2 regions of the Sporolactobacillus sp. PKPK-6 genome follow, and region 2 is predicted to be linked to the other one. Evidence: a T-box and tRNA genes for the amino acid it is inferred to sense, from the RefSeq annotation. Region 2 holds a T-box; the other holds one or more tRNA genes.
The links. The T-box of region 2 lies ahead of ileS (isoleucine--tRNA ligase). A T-box ahead of a tRNA ligase gene usually reads a tRNA of that ligase, here a tRNA-Ile.

Region 1 (9,020 bases), on a different contig from region 2:
TCCACTTCAGACCTATCAACCTCATCATCTCTAAGGGGTCTTACTGATTTAAAATCATGGGAAATCTCATCTTGAAGGGGGCTTCATGCTTAGATGCTTTCAGCACTTATCCCGTCCACACATAGCTACCCAGCGTATGCTCCTGGCGGAACAACTGGTACACCAGCGGTGTGTCCATCCCGGTCCTCTCGTACTAAGGACAGCTCTTCTCAAATTTCCTACGCCCGCGACGGATAGGGACCGAACTGTCTCACGACGTTCTGAACCCAGCTCGCGTACCGCTTTAATGGGCGAACAGCCCAACCCTTGGGACCTACTTCAGCCCCAGGATGCGATGAGCCGACATCGAGGTGCCAAACCTCCCCGTCGATGTGAACTCTTGGGGGAGATAAGCCTGTTATCCCCAGGGTAGCTTTTATCCGTTGAGCGATGGCCCTTCCATGCGGTGCCACCGGATCACTAAGCCCGACTTTCGTCCCTGCTCGACTTGTAGGTCTCGCAGTCAAGCTCCCTTGTGCCTTTACACTCTGCGAATGATTTCCAACCATTCTGAGGGAACCTTTGGGCGCCTCCGTTACCTTTTAGGAGGCGACCGCCCCAGTCAAACTGCCCGCCTGACACTGTCTCCGAACCGGATCACGGTTCAGGGTTAGAATGTCGATATCGTCAGGGCAGTATCCCACCGATGCCTCCACCGAACCTAGCGGTCCGGTTTCCAAGGCTCCTGCCTATCCTGTACAAACGATACCCACATCCAATATCAAGCTGCAGTAAAGCTCCATGGGGTCTTTCCGTCCTGTCGCGGGTAACCTGCATCTTCACAGGTACTATAATTTCACCGGGTCTCTCGTTGAGACAGTATCCAAATCGTTACACCTTTCGTGCGGGTCGGAACTTACCCGACAAGGAATTTCGCTACCTTAGGACCGTTATAGTTACGGCCGCCGTTTACTGGGGCTTCAATTCAAAGCTTCTCCCGAAGGATAACCTCTCCTTTTAACCTTCCAGCACCGGGCAGGTGTCAGCCCCTATACATCACCTTACGGTTTAGCAGAAACCTGTGTTTTTGGTAAACAGTCGCTTGGATCTTTTCACTGCGGCTCATCGGACCCGTAGGTCCGACGAGCACCCCTTCTCCCGAAGTTACGGGGTGATTTTGCCGAGTTCCTTAACGAGAGTTCTCCCGAGCGTCTTAGAATTCTCTTCTTGCCCACCTGTGTCGGTTTGGGTACGGGCACCGTTTCACTCGCTAGAGGCTTTTCTTGGCAGTGTAGGATCAGGCGCTTCGGTACTTAAGTTCCCTCCTCATCACCGTTTGGCGGATAGCAGCGGGATTTGCCTCGCTGCCGGCCTCGCGGCTTGAACGCACACTTCCATCCGTGCGCTCGCCTTACCTTCCTGCGTCCCCCCATCACTCAAACGTGAAACGCTGGTACAGGAATATCAACCTGTTGTCCATCGCCTACGCCTTTCGGCCTCGGCTTAGGCCCCGACTAACCCTGAGCGGACGAACCTTCCTCAGGAACCCTTAGGCTTTCGACGGAGAAGATTCTCACTTCTCTTTTCGTTACTCATACCGGCATTCTCACTTCCAAACGCTCCAACATGCCTCACGGCACATCTTCAATGCCCTTGGAACGCTCCCCTACCATGACCTTACGGTCATCCGCGACTTCGGTGCTGTGCTTAGCCCCGTTACATTTTCGGCGCGACGCCACTCGACCAGTGAGCTATTACGCACTCTTTAAATGGTGGCTGCTTCTGAGCCAACATCCTGGTTGTCTGGGCAACGTCACATCCTTTCCCACTTAGCACAAACTTAGGGACCTTAGTCGGCGGTCTGGGCTGTTTCCCTTTCGACGACGGATCTTATCACTCGCCGTCTGACTCCCGGACGTAAGGGCTTGGCATTCGGAGTTTGACTGAACTCGGTAATCCTGTGGGGACCCCTTATTCAATCAGTGCTCTACCTCCAAGTCTCACTCATCCGAGGCTAGCCCTAAAGCTATTTCGGGGAGAACCAGCTATCTCCGTGTTCGATTGGCATTTCACCCCTACCCACACCTCATCCCCGCATTTTTCAACATGCGTGGGTTCGGGCCTCCATTCAGTGTTACCTGAACTTCACCCTGGACATGGGTAGATCACACGGTTTCGGGTCGACAACCCTAAACTAAAACGCCCTATTCAGACTCGCTTTCGCTGCGGCTCCGCCTCTTCAGCTTAACCTTGCTTAGAATCGTCACTCGCCGGTCCATTCTACAAAAGGTACGCTGTCACCCCCCGAAGGGGGCTCCAACTACTTGTAAGCACACGGTTTCAGGATCTCTTTCACTCCCCTTCCGGGGTGCTTTTCACCTTTCCCTCACGGTACTGGTTCACTATCGGTCACTGGGGAGTATTTAGCCTTGGGAGACGGTCCTCCCGGATTCCGACGGGGTTTCTCGTGTCCCGCCGTACTCAGGATCCACTCCGGAGTGCACGTTCCGTCGGCTACAGGGCGTTTGCCTTCTTTGGCCGACCCTTCCAGGTCGTTCGCCTGAAACGTGCATTTCTGACTCCATGTGGAGTGTCCTACAACCCCAAAGAGCAAGCTCTTTGGTTTGGGCTGTTTCCCTTTCGCTCGCCACTACTCAGGAAATCGCATTTGCTTTCTCTTCCTCCGGGTACTGAGATGTTTCAGTTCCCCGGGTCTGCCTTACTCTGCCTATGGATTCAGCAGAGCATCCTATCTGTTCAAGATAGGGGGTTCCCCCATTCGGAAATCTTCGGATCAATGCTTACTTACAGCTCCCCGAAGCGTATCGGCGTTCGTTCCGTCCTTCATCGGCTCCCAGTGCCAAGGCATCCACCGTGCGCTCTTTAAAACTTAACCACTGCCTGCATCATGAGCGGCGAATTGCTTCGTCATGGCTCACAATGCCTGCCTTTATGATTAGTTTCTTGATCGTAAGATCAATTCAATAATCTTCTTGGATGTTTCTTGACTTTCTTTCGTTGCTTTCGTTATCCAGTTTTCAAGGTTCAAGGCTGCCTTTCGGCACGCCGGTGAAGGAATGATTCCTTCAAAACCAAACAAAAGTCCAAGCGCTTCGCTATTGATCGTTTCCTTAGAAAGGAGGTGATCCAGCCGCACCTTCCGATACGGCTACCTTGTTACGACTTCACCCCAATCATTTGTCCCACCTTCGGCGGCTGAGTCCATAAAGGTTCTCGCACCGACTTCGGGTGTTACAAACTCTCGTGGTGTGACGGGCGGTGTGTACAAGGCCCGGGAACGGATTCACCGCGGCATGCTGATCCGCGATTACTAGCAATTCCGGCTTCATGCAGGCGAGTTGCAGCCTGCAATCCGAACTGGGGGTGGCTTTATGGGATTAGCTCGACCTCGCGGTTTCGCTGCCCTTTGTACCACCCATTGTAGCACGTGTGTAGCCCAGATCATAAGGGGCATGATGATTTGACGTCATCCCCACCTTCCTCCGGTTTGTCACCGGCAGTCACCTTAGAGTGCCCAACTGAATGCTGGCAACTAAGATCAAGGGTTGCGCTCGTTGCGGGACTTAACCCAACATCTCACGACACGAGCTGACGACAACCATGCACCACCTGTCACTCTGTCCCCCGAAGGGGAACGGCCTATCTCTAGACTTGTCAGAGGATGTCAAGACCTGGTAAGGTTCTTCGCGTTGCTTCGAATTAAACCACATGCTCCACTGCTTGTGCGGGCCCCCGTCAATTCCTTTGAGTTTCAACCTTGCGGTCGTACTCCCCAGGCGGAATGCTTAATGTGTTAACTTCAGCACTAAGGGTTGGACCCCCTAACACCTAGCATTCATCGTTTACGGCGTGGACTACCAGGGTATCTAATCCTGTTTGCTCCCCACGCTTTCGCGCCTCAGCGTCAGTTACAGACCAGAGAGCCGCCTTCGCCACTGGTATTCCTCCACATATCTACGCATTTCACCGCTACACGTGGAATTCTACTCTCCTCTTCTGTACTCAAGCTTCCCAGTTTCCAATGACCGTTTGCGGTTGAGCCGCAAGATTTCACATCAGACTTAAGAAGCCGCCTGCGCGCGCTTTACGCCCAATAATTCCGGACAACGCTTGCCACCTACGTATTACCGCGGCTGCTGGCACGTAGTTAGCCGTGGCTTTCTGGCCGGATACCGTCACTGCAAGAGCATTTCCTCTCCCGCACGTTCTTCTCCGGCAACAGAGCTTTACGATCCGAAAACCTTCTTCGCTCACGCGGCGTTGCTCCATCAGACTTTCGTCCATTGTGGAAGATTCCCTACTGCTGCCTCCCGTAGGAGTTTGGGCCGTGTCTCAGTCCCAATGTGGCCGATCACCCTCTCAGGTCGGCTATGCATCGCTGTCTTGGTGGGCCGTTACCCCGCCAACTAACTAATGCACCGCGGGCCCATCTGTCAGTGATGGCCGAAACCATCTTTCAGCCCTGCACCATGCGGTGCAGGGGATTATCCGGTATTAGCTGCGGTTTCCCACAGTTATCCCAGTCTGACAGGCAGGTTACCCACGTGTTACTCACCCATCCGCCGCTCACTTCCGGGAGCAAGCTCCCTTCTATGCGCTCGACTTGCATGTATTAGGCACGCCGCCAGCGTTCGTCCTGAGCCAGGATCAAACTCTCCAAAAAGTGTGTTGCATACTTACTTACTTTATTGTCGTACTTCCAAAGAGTGGAACTTCTGCTAAGGTCGTGCACGTCCTGTGCACAACGCAGAAGTCACCACATCCTGTGGAAGCTCATAAGATCCATAGCAAAATTGAATTGATTATGGGGTTTAAAACCCTTATATCACGCTTGGCTTTTGTTCAGTTTTCAAGGAACATTCATATACATTAAATAATAATGGTGGGCCTGAGTGGACTTGAACCACCGACCTCACGCTTATCAGGCGTGCGCTCTAACCAGCTGAGCTACAGGCCCATTACAATAATGGAGCGGGTGATGGGAATCGAACCCACGACCAGAGCTTGGAAGGCTCTTGTTTTACCACTAAACTACACCCGCATATATGGTCGGGAAGACAGGATTTGAACCTGCGACCCTCTGGTCCCAAACCAGATGCTCTACCAAGCTGAGCCACTTCCCGACAATGGTGCGCCCTAGAGAAGTCGAATCCCCAACCTTCTGATCCGTAGTCAGACGCTCTATCCAATTGAGCTAAGGGCGCAAAATAATATGGTGCGGTCGAGAGGACTCGAACCTCCACGAAGTTGCCTCCACTAGCCCCTCAAGCTAGCGCGTCTGCCATTCCGCCACGACCGCATATTCAATTAATTGGTGCGGGTGAAGGGACTCGAACCCCCACGTTGGAAAACACTAGATCCTAAATCTAGCGCGTCTGCCAATTCCGCCACACCCGCATAAAATGAGCCACGAAGGATTTGAACCTTCGACCCTCTGATTAAAAGTCAGATGCTCTACCCCTGAGCTAGTGGCTCATGTGGCTGGCCCAGCTGGATTCGAACCAGCGCATGACGGCACCAAAAACCGTTGCCTTACCGCTTGGCTATGGGCCAAAAACAATTATGTATAGGAACACATATCGTTTTCTTTTATCAACTAATTAATAAATGGCGGATCCGAGCGGATTTGAACCGCCGATCTCCTGCGTGACAGGCAGGCATGTTAACCCCTACACCACGGATCCTCAAATAATTCTTATTATAAATGGTGACCCGTACGGGATTCGAACCCATGAACCCACCGTGAAAGGGTGGTGTCTTAACCACTTGACGAACGGGCCATAAAATGGCGGAGAAGGAGGGATTCGAACCCTCGCACGATTTACACCGTCTACTCCCTTAGCAGGGGAGCCCCTTCAGCCGACTTGGGTACTTCTCCATGGCTCCACAGGTAGGATTCGAACCTACGACCGATCGGTTAACAGCCGATTGCTCTACCACTGAGCTACTGTGGAATAAGTGGTTCAAAAAAACAAATGCATATGCTATTCTACACTGTGTTCATTCACTTGTCAACAAGGTTTTGAGCGACACAATCGCTTGTCCTTTTGACGACTTAAATAATTTAACACAGATTAACATCCCGCGTCAACCCTATTTTTAATCTTATTTAAAATTGATTGATACGTGTCTTGCTGAGCAATTGAAGTGTACCGCCGCATGCACCGCAAACATAGCGTGCAGTATCTAATTTTCTCTTACGATAAAAGTTTGTTTCACATGCGGAACATTGATAATGATAACGAACGCCCGAACCATTGCGCGTGTTAGGAATTGCCTCGCAAAACCTTGAACCGCCCACCCTTGCCAGCAACGTGCGGAAATCGGCATCCCTATGACGATAACCCATACCAAGCAGATGGAGATGGTAATGACACAATTCATGTTTAATGATTTTCAAAAAGGCTTCTAATCCAAAATAGTTGAGCTGACGGGCATTGAATTCGAGCCGGTGCGAGTTCAGCAAATAACGTCCACCGGTTGTTCGAAGCCTTGAGTTAAAAATCGCCTGATGACGAAAAGGACGATGAAAGCTCTCCATCGATACCTGTTCTACAAGCTTTTGAAGTTCTTCATCAGTCATGACCTCACCTCCACGGGTCATCAATTCTGCATTTATTTGTTGGGAGCTACCATTGTTAATGAGATACGTCCCTTTTCTGCGTCCACTTGTTCCACCCAAACGGTGACTATTTCACCAACACGAACAACGTCAAGCGGATGGCGAACAAAGCGTGAGGCAAGCTTTGACAGGTGAACCAGACCGTCCTGTTTCACTCCAATATCAACAAATGCACCGAAATCCACAACATTACGAACCGTTCCTTCCAGCTGCATACCCGGCTTCAAATCGTCCATCTTTAGAACATCGGTCTTCAACAGTGGTTTTTTCAGGTCATCGCGTGGATCGCGACCTGGCCGAATCAGTGCCTCGATCATATCGCGCAAGGTCGGTTCGCCAACAGAGAGTTCATTGGCAGTTCGTGTCACATCCAATGCCCGCAATTTGTCAATCAGATCCTCAGTTCCGATTTTGTCGGCATCGCAGTCTGCTTTTTTGAGCAAATCTCCTGCAACATTATAGCTTTCCGGATGAATCGGCGTATTATCCAACGGATTTTTTCCTCCGCTGATCCGCAAAAATCCTGCCGATTGTTCGAAAGCACGTGCGCCAAGCCTCGGAACCTTTTTCAGTTGAAGCCGGCTTTCAAATTTGCCGAGCTTCTCCCGTTCTGCAACTACGTTACTTGCTACCGTTTTCGACAGTCCAGCAACATATTGAAGCAGCTGAGGCGAAGCTGTGTTAATGTTAACGCCTACCTGATTCACAACCGTCTCTACGACAAATTGGAGCGATTTTGCTAATTCTCGCTGTGACACGTCATGCTGGTATTCACCGACCCCAACAGATTTTGGATCGACCTTTACAAGTTCCGCAAGCGGGTCTTGAAGTCTTCGCGCAATGGACACGGCACTGCGTTCTTCAACATGCAGATCCGGAAATTCTTCGCGTGCAAGTGCAGAAGCAGAATAAACGCTTGCGCCTGCTTCATTAACAATCATATAAAAAAGTTTATGATCGGACACTTGCTTCAGTGTCTCGGCAATGAATGCCTCAGTCTCACGCGATGCCGTGCCGTTGCCAATCGCAACCATGTTGATGTGGTACCGTTCAACCAGTTCCAGAACCTTTTTCCTTGCCCCTTCGATATCCGACTTAGGCGGTGTTGGATAAATAAGTGAAATGTCCAGCACTTTGCCGGTCGGATCGACAACAGCAAGCTTGCAGCCTGTGCGATAGGCAGGGTCAACACCGAGTACGGTCCGCTCCTTCAGCGGCGGCTGAAGAAGCAGACCGCGAAGATTCTCTGCGAAAATATGAATCGCCTGCTGCTCGGCCCTTTCTGTCAATGCCTGTCTCAGTTCCCGCTCAACGGATGGTGCAATTAATCGCTTGTACGCATCCTCAGCACATGCATTCAGCAACCCCTCTGCCGTCGTTTGCTTTCCCGGATTCAATGCACGTTTGATCGCAGGGAGAATCGATCCTTCAGGTGCTTCTACAGATACCTTGAGTATTTCTTCTTTTTCCCCGCGATTAATCGCTAAAATCCGGTGAGGAACAAGTGTTTTTATCCGCTCTTCGTAGGCATAATAATTGGCATACACATTCTTCTCATCAAGTTCCTGGTGCTTCACCTGAACATGAATCATTCCCTGTTCAGCCGTTCGCTTGCGTGCCAACGCACGCAATTCTGCACGTTCCGCAAGGCGTTCAGCAATAATATCCAATGCTCCTTGCAATGCTTCCTCAGCTGATGCCACTTGAAGCTGATCGGAAACAAACCGTTCGGCAAAGGGCTCCACAGGATCAGAAGGCAAGCGCATCAGCCAATCAGCTAATGGCTCCAGTCCTTTTTCCTTTGCAATAGACGCACGTGTACGCCGTTTCTGTCGATAAGGAAGATAAAGATCTTCTATTTCCTGCAAAGTCAATGCCCGATTAACCTTCTGTTTGAGCGCATCAGTCAATTTGCCTTGCTCTTCAATCCGGTTAATGACTTCGATCTTGCGTTTATCTAATTGCTTGCTGTATGTATAGGAATCTTGTATTTTTTCAATTTGAACTTCATCCAGCCCACCGGTCATTTCTTTCCGATAGCGTGCGATAAAAGGTATGGTATTGTCATCCTCCAGGAGTTCAATGGTGCGTGCTACCTGTGGCGCAGAAATATTCAGCTTTTTTGCTATATGTAAAACAACTTCGTCCATTATAATCGTCCCCTTCCCATCTATCATATCAGAAAACAGATTTGTTCGTCTGAGTAAACAGAATAGGTAAAACAAAAACAGCTCGTCCCTATAACGAGCTGCCTGAATAAACGATCACTTGTTAATTGAAAGTCCCACTTCGTCTTTCCGAGGAAGATTATCCCTTAACTTGCGAAGGGCACTTCTTTGCAGACGAGAGACATGCATTTGCGAAATTCCTAAGCGTGCACCCGTTTCTTTTTGACTGA
Region 2 (9,020 bases):
TCATCAAAAGCCGAGCAGTGTTACTCAGTCAAGCGTTACGCCGGCATAATCATGGCGAACGGTTTCCGCACAATGGCTACATAAAGTCGGATGTTCTTTGTCTTCACCAACCGATGGCAAAATTGCCCAGCAGCGTTCACATTTTTCTCCTTCGGCAGCAGTCACAAGAACAGCAAGCCGCGTATAGTGATCCGCTGCTTCCGGAATCGTTTCATTTTCTACAACGGATACCTGTGAGACGATCAGAAGTTTGTCAAGGTCAGTAACATTTTTTAGGAACGCTGTTTCCGGTTTTACATAAAGCGTTACGGAAGCCTCCAGTGATTTTCCGATCAGCTTAGCATCGCGCGCTTTTTCCAGCGATTTGAGCACATCGTCGCGCACCGCCACCAGCGATGTCCATTTCTGTTCGAGTGCTTCTGCATCAGCAATTTTCTCCAGCTTCGGCATCTCGGTAAGCTGTACATAATGAGAAGCTTCATTCGCACCAGGAATGTGTTGCCAGATTTCTTCCGCAGTATGCGGAATGATCGGCGACAGTAATTTGGTAAGCGCTACAACCGTCTTATAAAGAACTGTTTGTGCTGAACGGCGAACTAACGAATCTTTAGGTTGAACGTAGAGCGCGTCTTTTGCGATATCCATATAAAATGCACTCAAATCAAGCGAACAATAATTCTGAAGAGCTTTGTACACATTCAAGAATTGATATTCCTCATAATTTTTCAGGCACGTTTCGGTAAAGTGATTCAGTTTTACAAGCATATATTGCTCAAGTTCCGGCATATCTTGTGTAGGAACTACTTTATCGACGGTAAAATCACTCAGGTTGCCAAGCATAAAACGAACGGTGTTGCGGATCTTGCGATAAACTTCTGCCACTTGACCAAGAATCTCATTTGATACTCTGGCATCGGCTTGATAATCAACCGAAGCTACCCAAAGACGAATAATATCCGCTCCATATTGCTGCATCACTTTCATTGGATCAATGACGTTTCCTACGGATTTGCTCATTTTCAGTCCTTTGCCATCAAGAGTGAACCCGTGGCTGAGCACTTGCTTGTAAGGTGCATGACCGGTAACAGCAACCGATGTAGCCAATGAAGAATTGAACCAGCCGCGATATTGATCGGATCCTTCAAGATACATGTCTGCAGGACGACGCAATCCTTCACGCGTTGTCAGGACACCTTGGTGCGATGAGCCGGAATCGAACCAAACATCCATGATGTCTGTCTCCTTCTTGAAGATGCCGTTCGGGCTGTGTTCCGATGTAAATCCTTCCGGCAGCAATTCCTTCGCATCCCATTGAAACCAAATGTTCGATCCATGTTCACGGAACAGATCGGCAATGTGCTGAGTGGTTTCATCAGTGATGATCGGTTCGCCGTCTTCGCCATAGAATACAGGGATCGGAACGCCCCAAGCGCGCTGTCGCGAGATACACCAGTCTTCACGGTCTTTGATCATATTCGTCATGCGTACATCGCCCCATGACGGAACCCAATGCACTTCGTGAATCGCTTTTAAAATATCGTCGCGAAAAGCCTTAATTGATGCAAACCATTGTTTTGTCGCTCTCCAGATGACCGGTTTTTTGGTTCGCCAATCATGTGGGTAGGAGTGAGTGAACGTGCCGACCTTGAGCAGTGCGCCGACTTCTTTTAACTTTTCAATGACAGGCTCATTTGCTTTCTCATAGAACATACCTTCAAATCCAGGTGCTTCTTCAGTCATGCAGCCGCGATCATCAACAGGACAAAGAATATCCAATCCATATTTTTTGCCGACATAAAAGTCATCAGCACCAAAACCTGGGGCAGTATGCACGCAGCCGGTACCTGCATCCAGGGTCACATGATCGCCGAGAATCATTAATGAAGGACGATCATAGAACGGATGGCGGCAAACGACATTTTCCAAATCCTTGCCGCTGACCGTGCGCAGCACTTGAGGATTTTCCCAGTCGAACGTCTTTGTCAGTGATTCAACTAAGTCAGCTGCAACGACATATTTATGATCCGCAACGTGAACGACACTGTACTCAAATTTTGGATTGACAGCAATAGCAAGGTTTGCCGGCATCGTCCATGGAGTTGTTGTCCAGATAATGACCTCTTCATCTGGATTCAGAACACCTTTTCCATCAGTTACATGAAAAGCAACATAAATGGAATAAGATTTGACATCCTTGTATTCAATTTCAGCTTCGGCAAGCGCGGATTCAGAGGAAGGAGACCAATAAACAGTTTTTTTATCTTTATAGATATAGCCCTTCTTTGCCATCTCACCAAAGACTTCGATCTGTTCTGCTTCATATTCTTTATGCAAGGTCAGATATGGATGATCCCAGTCTCCGCGAACACCCAGTCTTTTAAATTGCTTCTTTTGATGTTCTACCTGTCCAAGCGCATATTCTTTGCACTTTTCGCGAAGTTCAGCAACCGACATCTTTTTGCGGTCAATGCCCTTCTTGGCTAGCTGCTGTTCGATCGGCAATCCGTGCGTATCCCAGCCGGGAACGTAATAAGCTTTATAACCGGTCATTGACTTAAACCGAGTGATAATGTCTTTCAACACCTTATTTTCAGCATGTCCAATGTGGATATTGCCGTTTGCGTAAGGAGGCCCATCGTGCAGAATAAATGTTGGTTTCCCTTCGTTCACCTTTAAAGATTGTTCATAAATATGATCGTGATCCCACTGTTCCTGCATTTGTGGCTCTTTGGTCGGAAGACTGCCGCGCATTTTGAAATTTGTTTTCGGCATCAGTAGTGTCTTCTTGTATTCCATGTAGAACGCCTCCATCGTCTTTCTGTTTTTCTTTTTTACACCCTATATAAAAAGGCCCTTACATCCCAAAGGGACGGAAGGACCGCGGTACCACCCTAATAACAGACAAAGTCTGCCACTCATGATTATCTTAACGCGAATCAACGTCGGATCTTACTAACGCGGCAGTGCCGTGCGTTCAGAACCAAACTCAAGGGTGATTTTCTTCATTGCCGTCCGCGCTGGGCTCGCACCTTCTCCCGGCTCGCTTTGTGACCTTGCAATGAGTACTTTCCCTCTCATAGAAATAGCCAATAATATAATTGCCACGATATCTTAGGATTCTTGACCTCAACAATGTTTATGTAAGACAGTATATGCAATCAAATGCCTTGCGTCAAGCTTGTGACTGAATCATTCCGTCTTTTTGCGAATTTTCTTCGTTATCGTCGTCATTTCCCGCGGACATACTCTTCCAATCGTCGCTTTTAAGCAATTCAAGCTGTGCCTCAATCAGCATTTGGAAACGAGTCCGATATACATTCGCTTCTTTTTTCAATTCTTCAATATTCAAAGTGACTTTGCGCGATTTTTCCAGAGCTTCATTAATGATCCGATCTGCGTTTTTCTTTGCCTCCATCACAATCAGCTTAGCCTCTTTATTCGCGTTTTGCTTAACTTCCTCTGCCGTTTCCTGAGCTACAAGGATACTTTTGTTTAAAGTCGTTTCGATATTGGAGAAGTGGCTCAGTTTCTCATCCGAATTCTTAATTTTTTGCTCAAGATCCTTTTTTTCACGAATCAGAGCTTCATAATCCTTGATAATCTGATCAAGAAAATCGTTTACTTCATCTTCATCATATCCGCGAAATCCGCGTGAAAACGATTTATTATGAATATCCAAGGGTGTCAATGGCATCCTGGTCACCTCCAAGTCATTTTACAAACAATTCGTTTATTTAAGTTTACCATATTGTATACGAATTTTGTTCTTTTTTGTCAAGCCACCGCTTGATAATATTTTACTGCGGCCGAATCCCCGAAGTGACAAACAATCGCCTTCGCAAATTTCGAAGTCGCGTTTCTCTACGACTTCCCAATTAACTTTTGCAAGTCCTTTAGTAATGAGTTCCGAAGTCTTTGCTCTAGGCAAATGATAAATTTCAGACAAGACAGTGTCAAGTCGCCATGAAGACACTGTTCCATCAAAATTTTGCCATTCATCAACACTATGTAAAAGTGCTTGTCTTTTAATCGGTTCGCAGGAAACACTCATTTTTCCGACAGAAGTAAGATTGAGCATAAAATAGCTCTCCAACTCTTTTGCACAAATAAATTGAGCGTTCCCTTCTTTGACAAGCAAGTCACCGATTTTATCCCTCGAAACGCCCGTTCCAATTACCGAACCAAGCAATTGAGGATGGGTAATTAAGCCGAATTTTGATGGATAGCGAACTTCCAGATAGGCGAGTTGGAAGGGGTTGTCTTCTTCTTCAGCATACTGGGGAAGAATTAAAGCCCGAGCGCGCTCCGCATGATCATAGCCGCCGAAAAAAGAAAGACGAATGTCCTCCTGGTCTCCAATCACCGATTTCAAAATAATCTGTTGCCTTGGATCTAAAAAATCAGTTCGTTTAGGCACATATTGCTCTGCAACGCGATCTTTCAGATCTAAGAAATGATCAATCAGGCTGCGTTCTTCTGGTCTAAAATGCTCATATATGGACATGATGAACGCCTCATGCAAAAAGGTAGGCTAAGTAGTAAATGCCCCTAGTCGCAAGTCGTAAAACAAAAAATGCGATAATCGGTGAAAGATCGATGACGCCGCCAATCGGTGGAATTATTTTGCGAAAAGGCGACAAAAAGGGTTCGCAAACATTGGCAAACAGCCGACCAATGGATGAGTCCTGAACACTTGGAACCCATGACATTAAAATATATATAATTAATATCCAAGAATAAATATTAATGACTTGCGAGAGATAATAAGCTACTACCAATCCATTCACCTCAAATTTTAATTAGTCTTCTGGCCAATTACTGATCATACCTGATATATCCACTTGTTCTGGAGCGAAAAGAAAGGTGTTTTTTCCGATTTTTCGTATTTGAGCATTTAGTGCGAACGCAGTTCCTCCCATAAAGTCAAGAATTCTTTGACCATGTTCTTTACTTGTCCCTTGGAGGCTGCATATAATCGTTTGCTTATTTTTCAGATAGCCGACAATCTCTTCGACCTCTTCAAAACACTTAGGCTCAACAAGAACGACCTTACTTTGCTGGTGAACATTTTGGATCGCAACAATTCTGCCGCTCTTTTCCATTCTGCGTTGTTGTTCTTGAACCGGTTTGTTTCCTTCCGATTCATGAGCTGCGGACATTTGGCTTTCTGAGCGTTCCACTGTCTCCTCAAGATCAAAGAATCGTTTAAATGTGCCTTTAAGACCCATGATTCCCTTCTCCTTTCATTCATTACCTACAAGTGACGTTCCGATTCTCACAAACGTTGCGCCTTCTTCAACAGCAATCTCATAGTCATGCGACATTCCCATAGAAAGCTCTGTGCAAGGAGCGTAGTCAATCTTGCGATCATGAATCCGGTCACGCAGAACACGCAGCCGATGAAAAACGTGACGTATCACATCAAGATCTTCCGTATTCGGCGCCATTGTCATAAGACCAATAACGCGGAGATGCTCATAGTTGGCTAACGCATCAATAAATGAATCAAGCTGATCTTCAGTAATACCATGCTTAGACTCCTCACCAGAGATATTCATTTCGACAAAACAATTTAATGTTCCTTCTTTTATTCTTTTATTTAATTCATTCGCTAATTTCAGACGGTCCAGAGCGTGAAAATAATCGATTTTTCCCACAACATCTTTTACTTTACGCGTCTGCAAGGTACCAATCAAATGCCAAGTTACCCGATCATCATGAATAAATTTCTGTTTTTCGAGCAGGCCTTCCTTTCTGTTTTCCGCAAGATTGAAGATCCCGTTGTCCACTGCCTCCTGAGCTCGTTCTGCCGAGACATATTTAGTGACAGCAATCACGGTAACGTCTTCTGCATTCCGTCCGGAACGCTCACAAGCGGCATGAATCGTCGATTTCACATGTTTAAAATTATCCGCAACGTTCACGATTAAATGTTCTCCTTTTTCTTCATTCCAATATAGCCCATCATTCGCCCTGTTTTTCCTTGGTCTCGACGAAAGGAATAAAATAAGTTAGGATGTGCATAAGTATTGTAACTGCTCATTTGAATCTGATCCGCAGGCACTCCGCTTGCAACAAGAATTGATCGATTTAGTGTTTTCAGATTAAGCAGATAGTGCCCTTCTCCCTTGTCAATTACAGAAGCTGACCACACAGAGCGATCCAGCTTTTGAACTCCATTCATCACGTTTTGATCGACCTCGTAATCTTCAACTCCGATTGAGGGACCAATGACAATGTGAATCTTGGATGGAGATAAGCCAAGTTCACGGCACATGCGTTCCGTCATGCAGGCTGCACCGCCGGCCACTGTTCCTCTCCAGCCTGCATGCATAATTCCAATTGCATCCGGTTGATACGTACGATAATAGATAGGTACACAGTCAGCAAAGCAAAGTGCAAGCAAAAGATTCGGCTCGGTCGTAAACAATCCGTCCACACCTTGAACAACTGAATCAATAGAAAATGCCCCTGCTCCTGCAGATTTCCCTGTAACCTTGGCAATTTTCGTACGGTGTACCTGCTCGGCGCAAACCCATTGTTCAAGTGGAAATCCAATTTTTTTCGCAACAAGTCCTCGATTTACGATGACATCTTCAGAATTATCGCCGACATGAAGACCTAAATTCATAGAAGAGAAGGCGCCTTGACTTATCCCCTCTGCCCTCAATGTGATCCCTGAATAAATTTCATGGGTTTCACTTGATTCTGTTCTCAGATTCAATAACGGACCGTCTCGAAATGAAAAAGGCTCATTCACCACATTTCTTCCTCTCATCGTCACTGTGACAGATCTTTTCTTTTTATTCTACCATAATCAACAAAAAAACTCTTCACTTCATGAATCCTCGCGTTTTATCGTCGAATCGTGATCATTGTAGAAACGAACAAGAATCACATCTGCTCCAATTCTGACAATGTTGCTCCAAGGCACAACAATATCTTCCTCTTTCCCAAAAAAGCCCATAATCTTTCCTGCCCCTGGAATGATCAGATTATCAATCTTTCCTGAAGATAAATTCACATCCAGATCACCGATATGTCCTAATCGTTTGCCGTTCTCGACATTAACAACTTCTTTTGTCTGAAAATCAGAAATTCTAGGCATACTCATTCCTCCCCTACTGTCCCTAATATATGGGCAAGCAGCGGTATTGAGAAGTCATTTTGACAGTTTCATTACCTAGGAAATAGTTGTTTCGGGTTTGGTCGTTTATTCATTATTAATTAACAAAAAAACACTTGCTTGAGCAAGTGTTAGGGTCCGATTTCTTGGTTCATTTCTTTAATTGCCATTTTTTCAAGTCTTGATACTTGCGCCTGTGAAATACCAATTTCTTCAGCAACCTCCATTTGCGTCTTGCCATAAAAAAAGCGCATCGCAACAATTCGCTTTTCCCGATCATGAAGTTTGTTCATTGCTTCTTTTAACGAGATGTTATCTACCCATTCCCTGTCTCTATGCTTATCATCACTGATTTGATCCATAATAAATATTGGATCACCGCCATCGCTATAGATCGGCTCAAATAAAGATACTGGATCCTGAATGGCATCCATTGCGAACACAACATCTTCTACAGGCAGATCAAGCATCTTTGCCAGTTCCGCCGTTGTCGGCTCTGTCGAGTGTTTTGCTATGTAACGCTCTTTTGCCTGTAGCGCTTTGTAGGCCATATCTCGTAGTGATCTTGAAACGCGAATAGGATTGTTATCTCTCAGATAGCGACGAATTTCACCAATGATCATGGGAACAGCGTATGTTGAAAAGCGGACATTCTGACCCAGATCAAAATTATCAATGGATTTCATTAATCCGATACAACCGACTTGAAATAAATCGTCCACGGATTCACCGCGATTATTGAAGCGTTGGATGACACTTAAGACAAGTCGGAGGTTCCCATTTACCAACTTTTCTCTAGCCTCATGTTTGCCTGATTGAAGCTCAGCGAAAAGCTTTCGCATCTCCACATTGGTCAATACCGGAAGTTTTGATGTGTCCACTCCGCAGATTTCCACTTTGTGCCGTGCCATAGAAGATGACCCCCCATTGTCGAAAACTTGCGATAGCTGGTCGAAAATTGCCGAACATCAAATATCATATTCAGCTACTTATTCAACCTCTGCTATATGGTCAAGTATCTCCGTAGGAACCCATTTTATGCACGGTAAAAAAAGTACAAATCAGAACCCTTGATGCTAAGCCATTTTGCTGAATTCTTTTTTTAACCGTTTGATTATTCGTTTCTCAAGCCGCGAAATATATGATTGCGAAATCCCCAATTCGTCGGCGACATCCTTCTGAGTTTTCTCTTTTCCTCCAGATAATCCGAAACGAAGCGTCATAATTTCCTTTTCACGATCGTTGAGCATCAACATCGCCTTTTTTAACAGAGTCCGTTCCACTTTACGTTCCATATTTTTCGTTGTGACATCATTTTCTGTACCAAGCACATCTGATAAAAGCAATTCATTGCCATCCCAGTCGACATTCAAAGGCTCATCAAGCGACACCTCGGAACGTGTTCGACTGTTTCTGCGCAAATACATGAGTATCTCATTTTCGATACAACGCGAAGCATATGTGGCGAGCTTAATCTTCTTTTCAGGATTGAAGGTATTTACAGCCTTTATTAGGCCGATTGTGCCAATGCTGATGAGATCTTCAATATTAATTCGCGTATTGTCAAATTTGCGTGCAATATAGACAACGAGTCGGAGATTCCGTTCGATAAGGGTTGCTCGCACTTGAGGATCTCCCGAGGGAAGTTTTTTCATTAATTCAGCTTCCTCTTCTTTTGACAATGGAGAAGGCAGCCCGTCGCTCCCGCCGATATAGTATATTTCATTAGGTTTAACACCTAGCTTTATTAGTACCCAATGCCAAAGTTTTAAAAAACTGATTTTCATCCTGAGTGACCTCCTTATTTTTGTACAAAGTCATGAAGCTGTATCAATCACTTTTCCATGGAGCAGCATGTCCGGGTGCAAGATACTGTTGAAATCTCCGGATGAGC

Region 1: it encodes a tRNA-Ile, which carries the amino acid that the T-box ahead of ileS (isoleucine--tRNA ligase) is inferred to sense. The anticodon was not compared.

What each region holds. Positions count from the first base shown of each region.
Region 1 is NZ_JBWXPA010000003.1:76,428-85,447, forward strand. Features, by position in the region: rRNA gene AC1MBV_RS16410 (23S ribosomal RNA) at 1-2,875, opposite strand, end outside; rRNA gene AC1MBV_RS16415 (16S ribosomal RNA) at 3,115-4,663, opposite strand; tRNA gene AC1MBV_RS16420 (tRNA-Ile) at 4,881-4,957, opposite strand; tRNA gene AC1MBV_RS16425 (tRNA-Gly) at 4,968-5,041, opposite strand; tRNA gene AC1MBV_RS16430 (tRNA-Pro) at 5,047-5,123, opposite strand; tRNA gene AC1MBV_RS16435 (tRNA-Arg) at 5,128-5,204, opposite strand; tRNA gene AC1MBV_RS16440 (tRNA-Leu) at 5,214-5,299, opposite strand; tRNA gene AC1MBV_RS16445 (tRNA-Leu) at 5,313-5,397, opposite strand; tRNA gene AC1MBV_RS16450 (tRNA-Lys) at 5,404-5,475, opposite strand; tRNA gene AC1MBV_RS16455 (tRNA-Gln) at 5,479-5,553, opposite strand; tRNA gene AC1MBV_RS16460 (tRNA-Asp) at 5,609-5,684, opposite strand; tRNA gene AC1MBV_RS16465 (tRNA-Glu) at 5,706-5,780, opposite strand; tRNA gene AC1MBV_RS16470 (tRNA-Ser) at 5,787-5,878, opposite strand; tRNA gene AC1MBV_RS16475 (tRNA-Asn) at 5,880-5,954, opposite strand; gene AC1MBV_RS16480 (SprT family protein) at 6,110-6,583, opposite strand; gene AC1MBV_RS16485 (Tex family protein) at 6,616-8,772, opposite strand; gene sigB (RNA polymerase sigma factor SigB) at 8,887-9,020, opposite strand, start outside.
Region 2 is NZ_JBWXPA010000001.1:506,356-515,375, forward strand. Features, by position in the region: gene ileS (isoleucine--tRNA ligase) at 25-2,796, opposite strand; T-box leader at 2,863-3,087, opposite strand; gene AC1MBV_RS02480 (DivIVA domain-containing protein) at 3,173-3,694, opposite strand; gene AC1MBV_RS02485 (YlmH family RNA-binding protein) at 3,731-4,504, opposite strand; gene AC1MBV_RS02490 (YggT family protein) at 4,515-4,778, opposite strand; gene AC1MBV_RS02495 (cell division protein SepF) at 4,800-5,228, opposite strand; gene AC1MBV_RS02500 (YggS family pyridoxal phosphate-dependent enzyme) at 5,244-5,924, opposite strand; gene pgeF (peptidoglycan editing factor PgeF) at 5,927-6,760, opposite strand; gene AC1MBV_RS02510 (YlmC/YmxH family sporulation protein) at 6,839-7,108, opposite strand; gene sigG (RNA polymerase sporulation sigma factor SigG) at 7,258-8,037, opposite strand; gene sigE (RNA polymerase sporulation sigma factor SigE) at 8,203-8,913, opposite strand; gene spoIIGA (sigma-E processing peptidase SpoIIGA) at 8,944-9,020, opposite strand, start outside.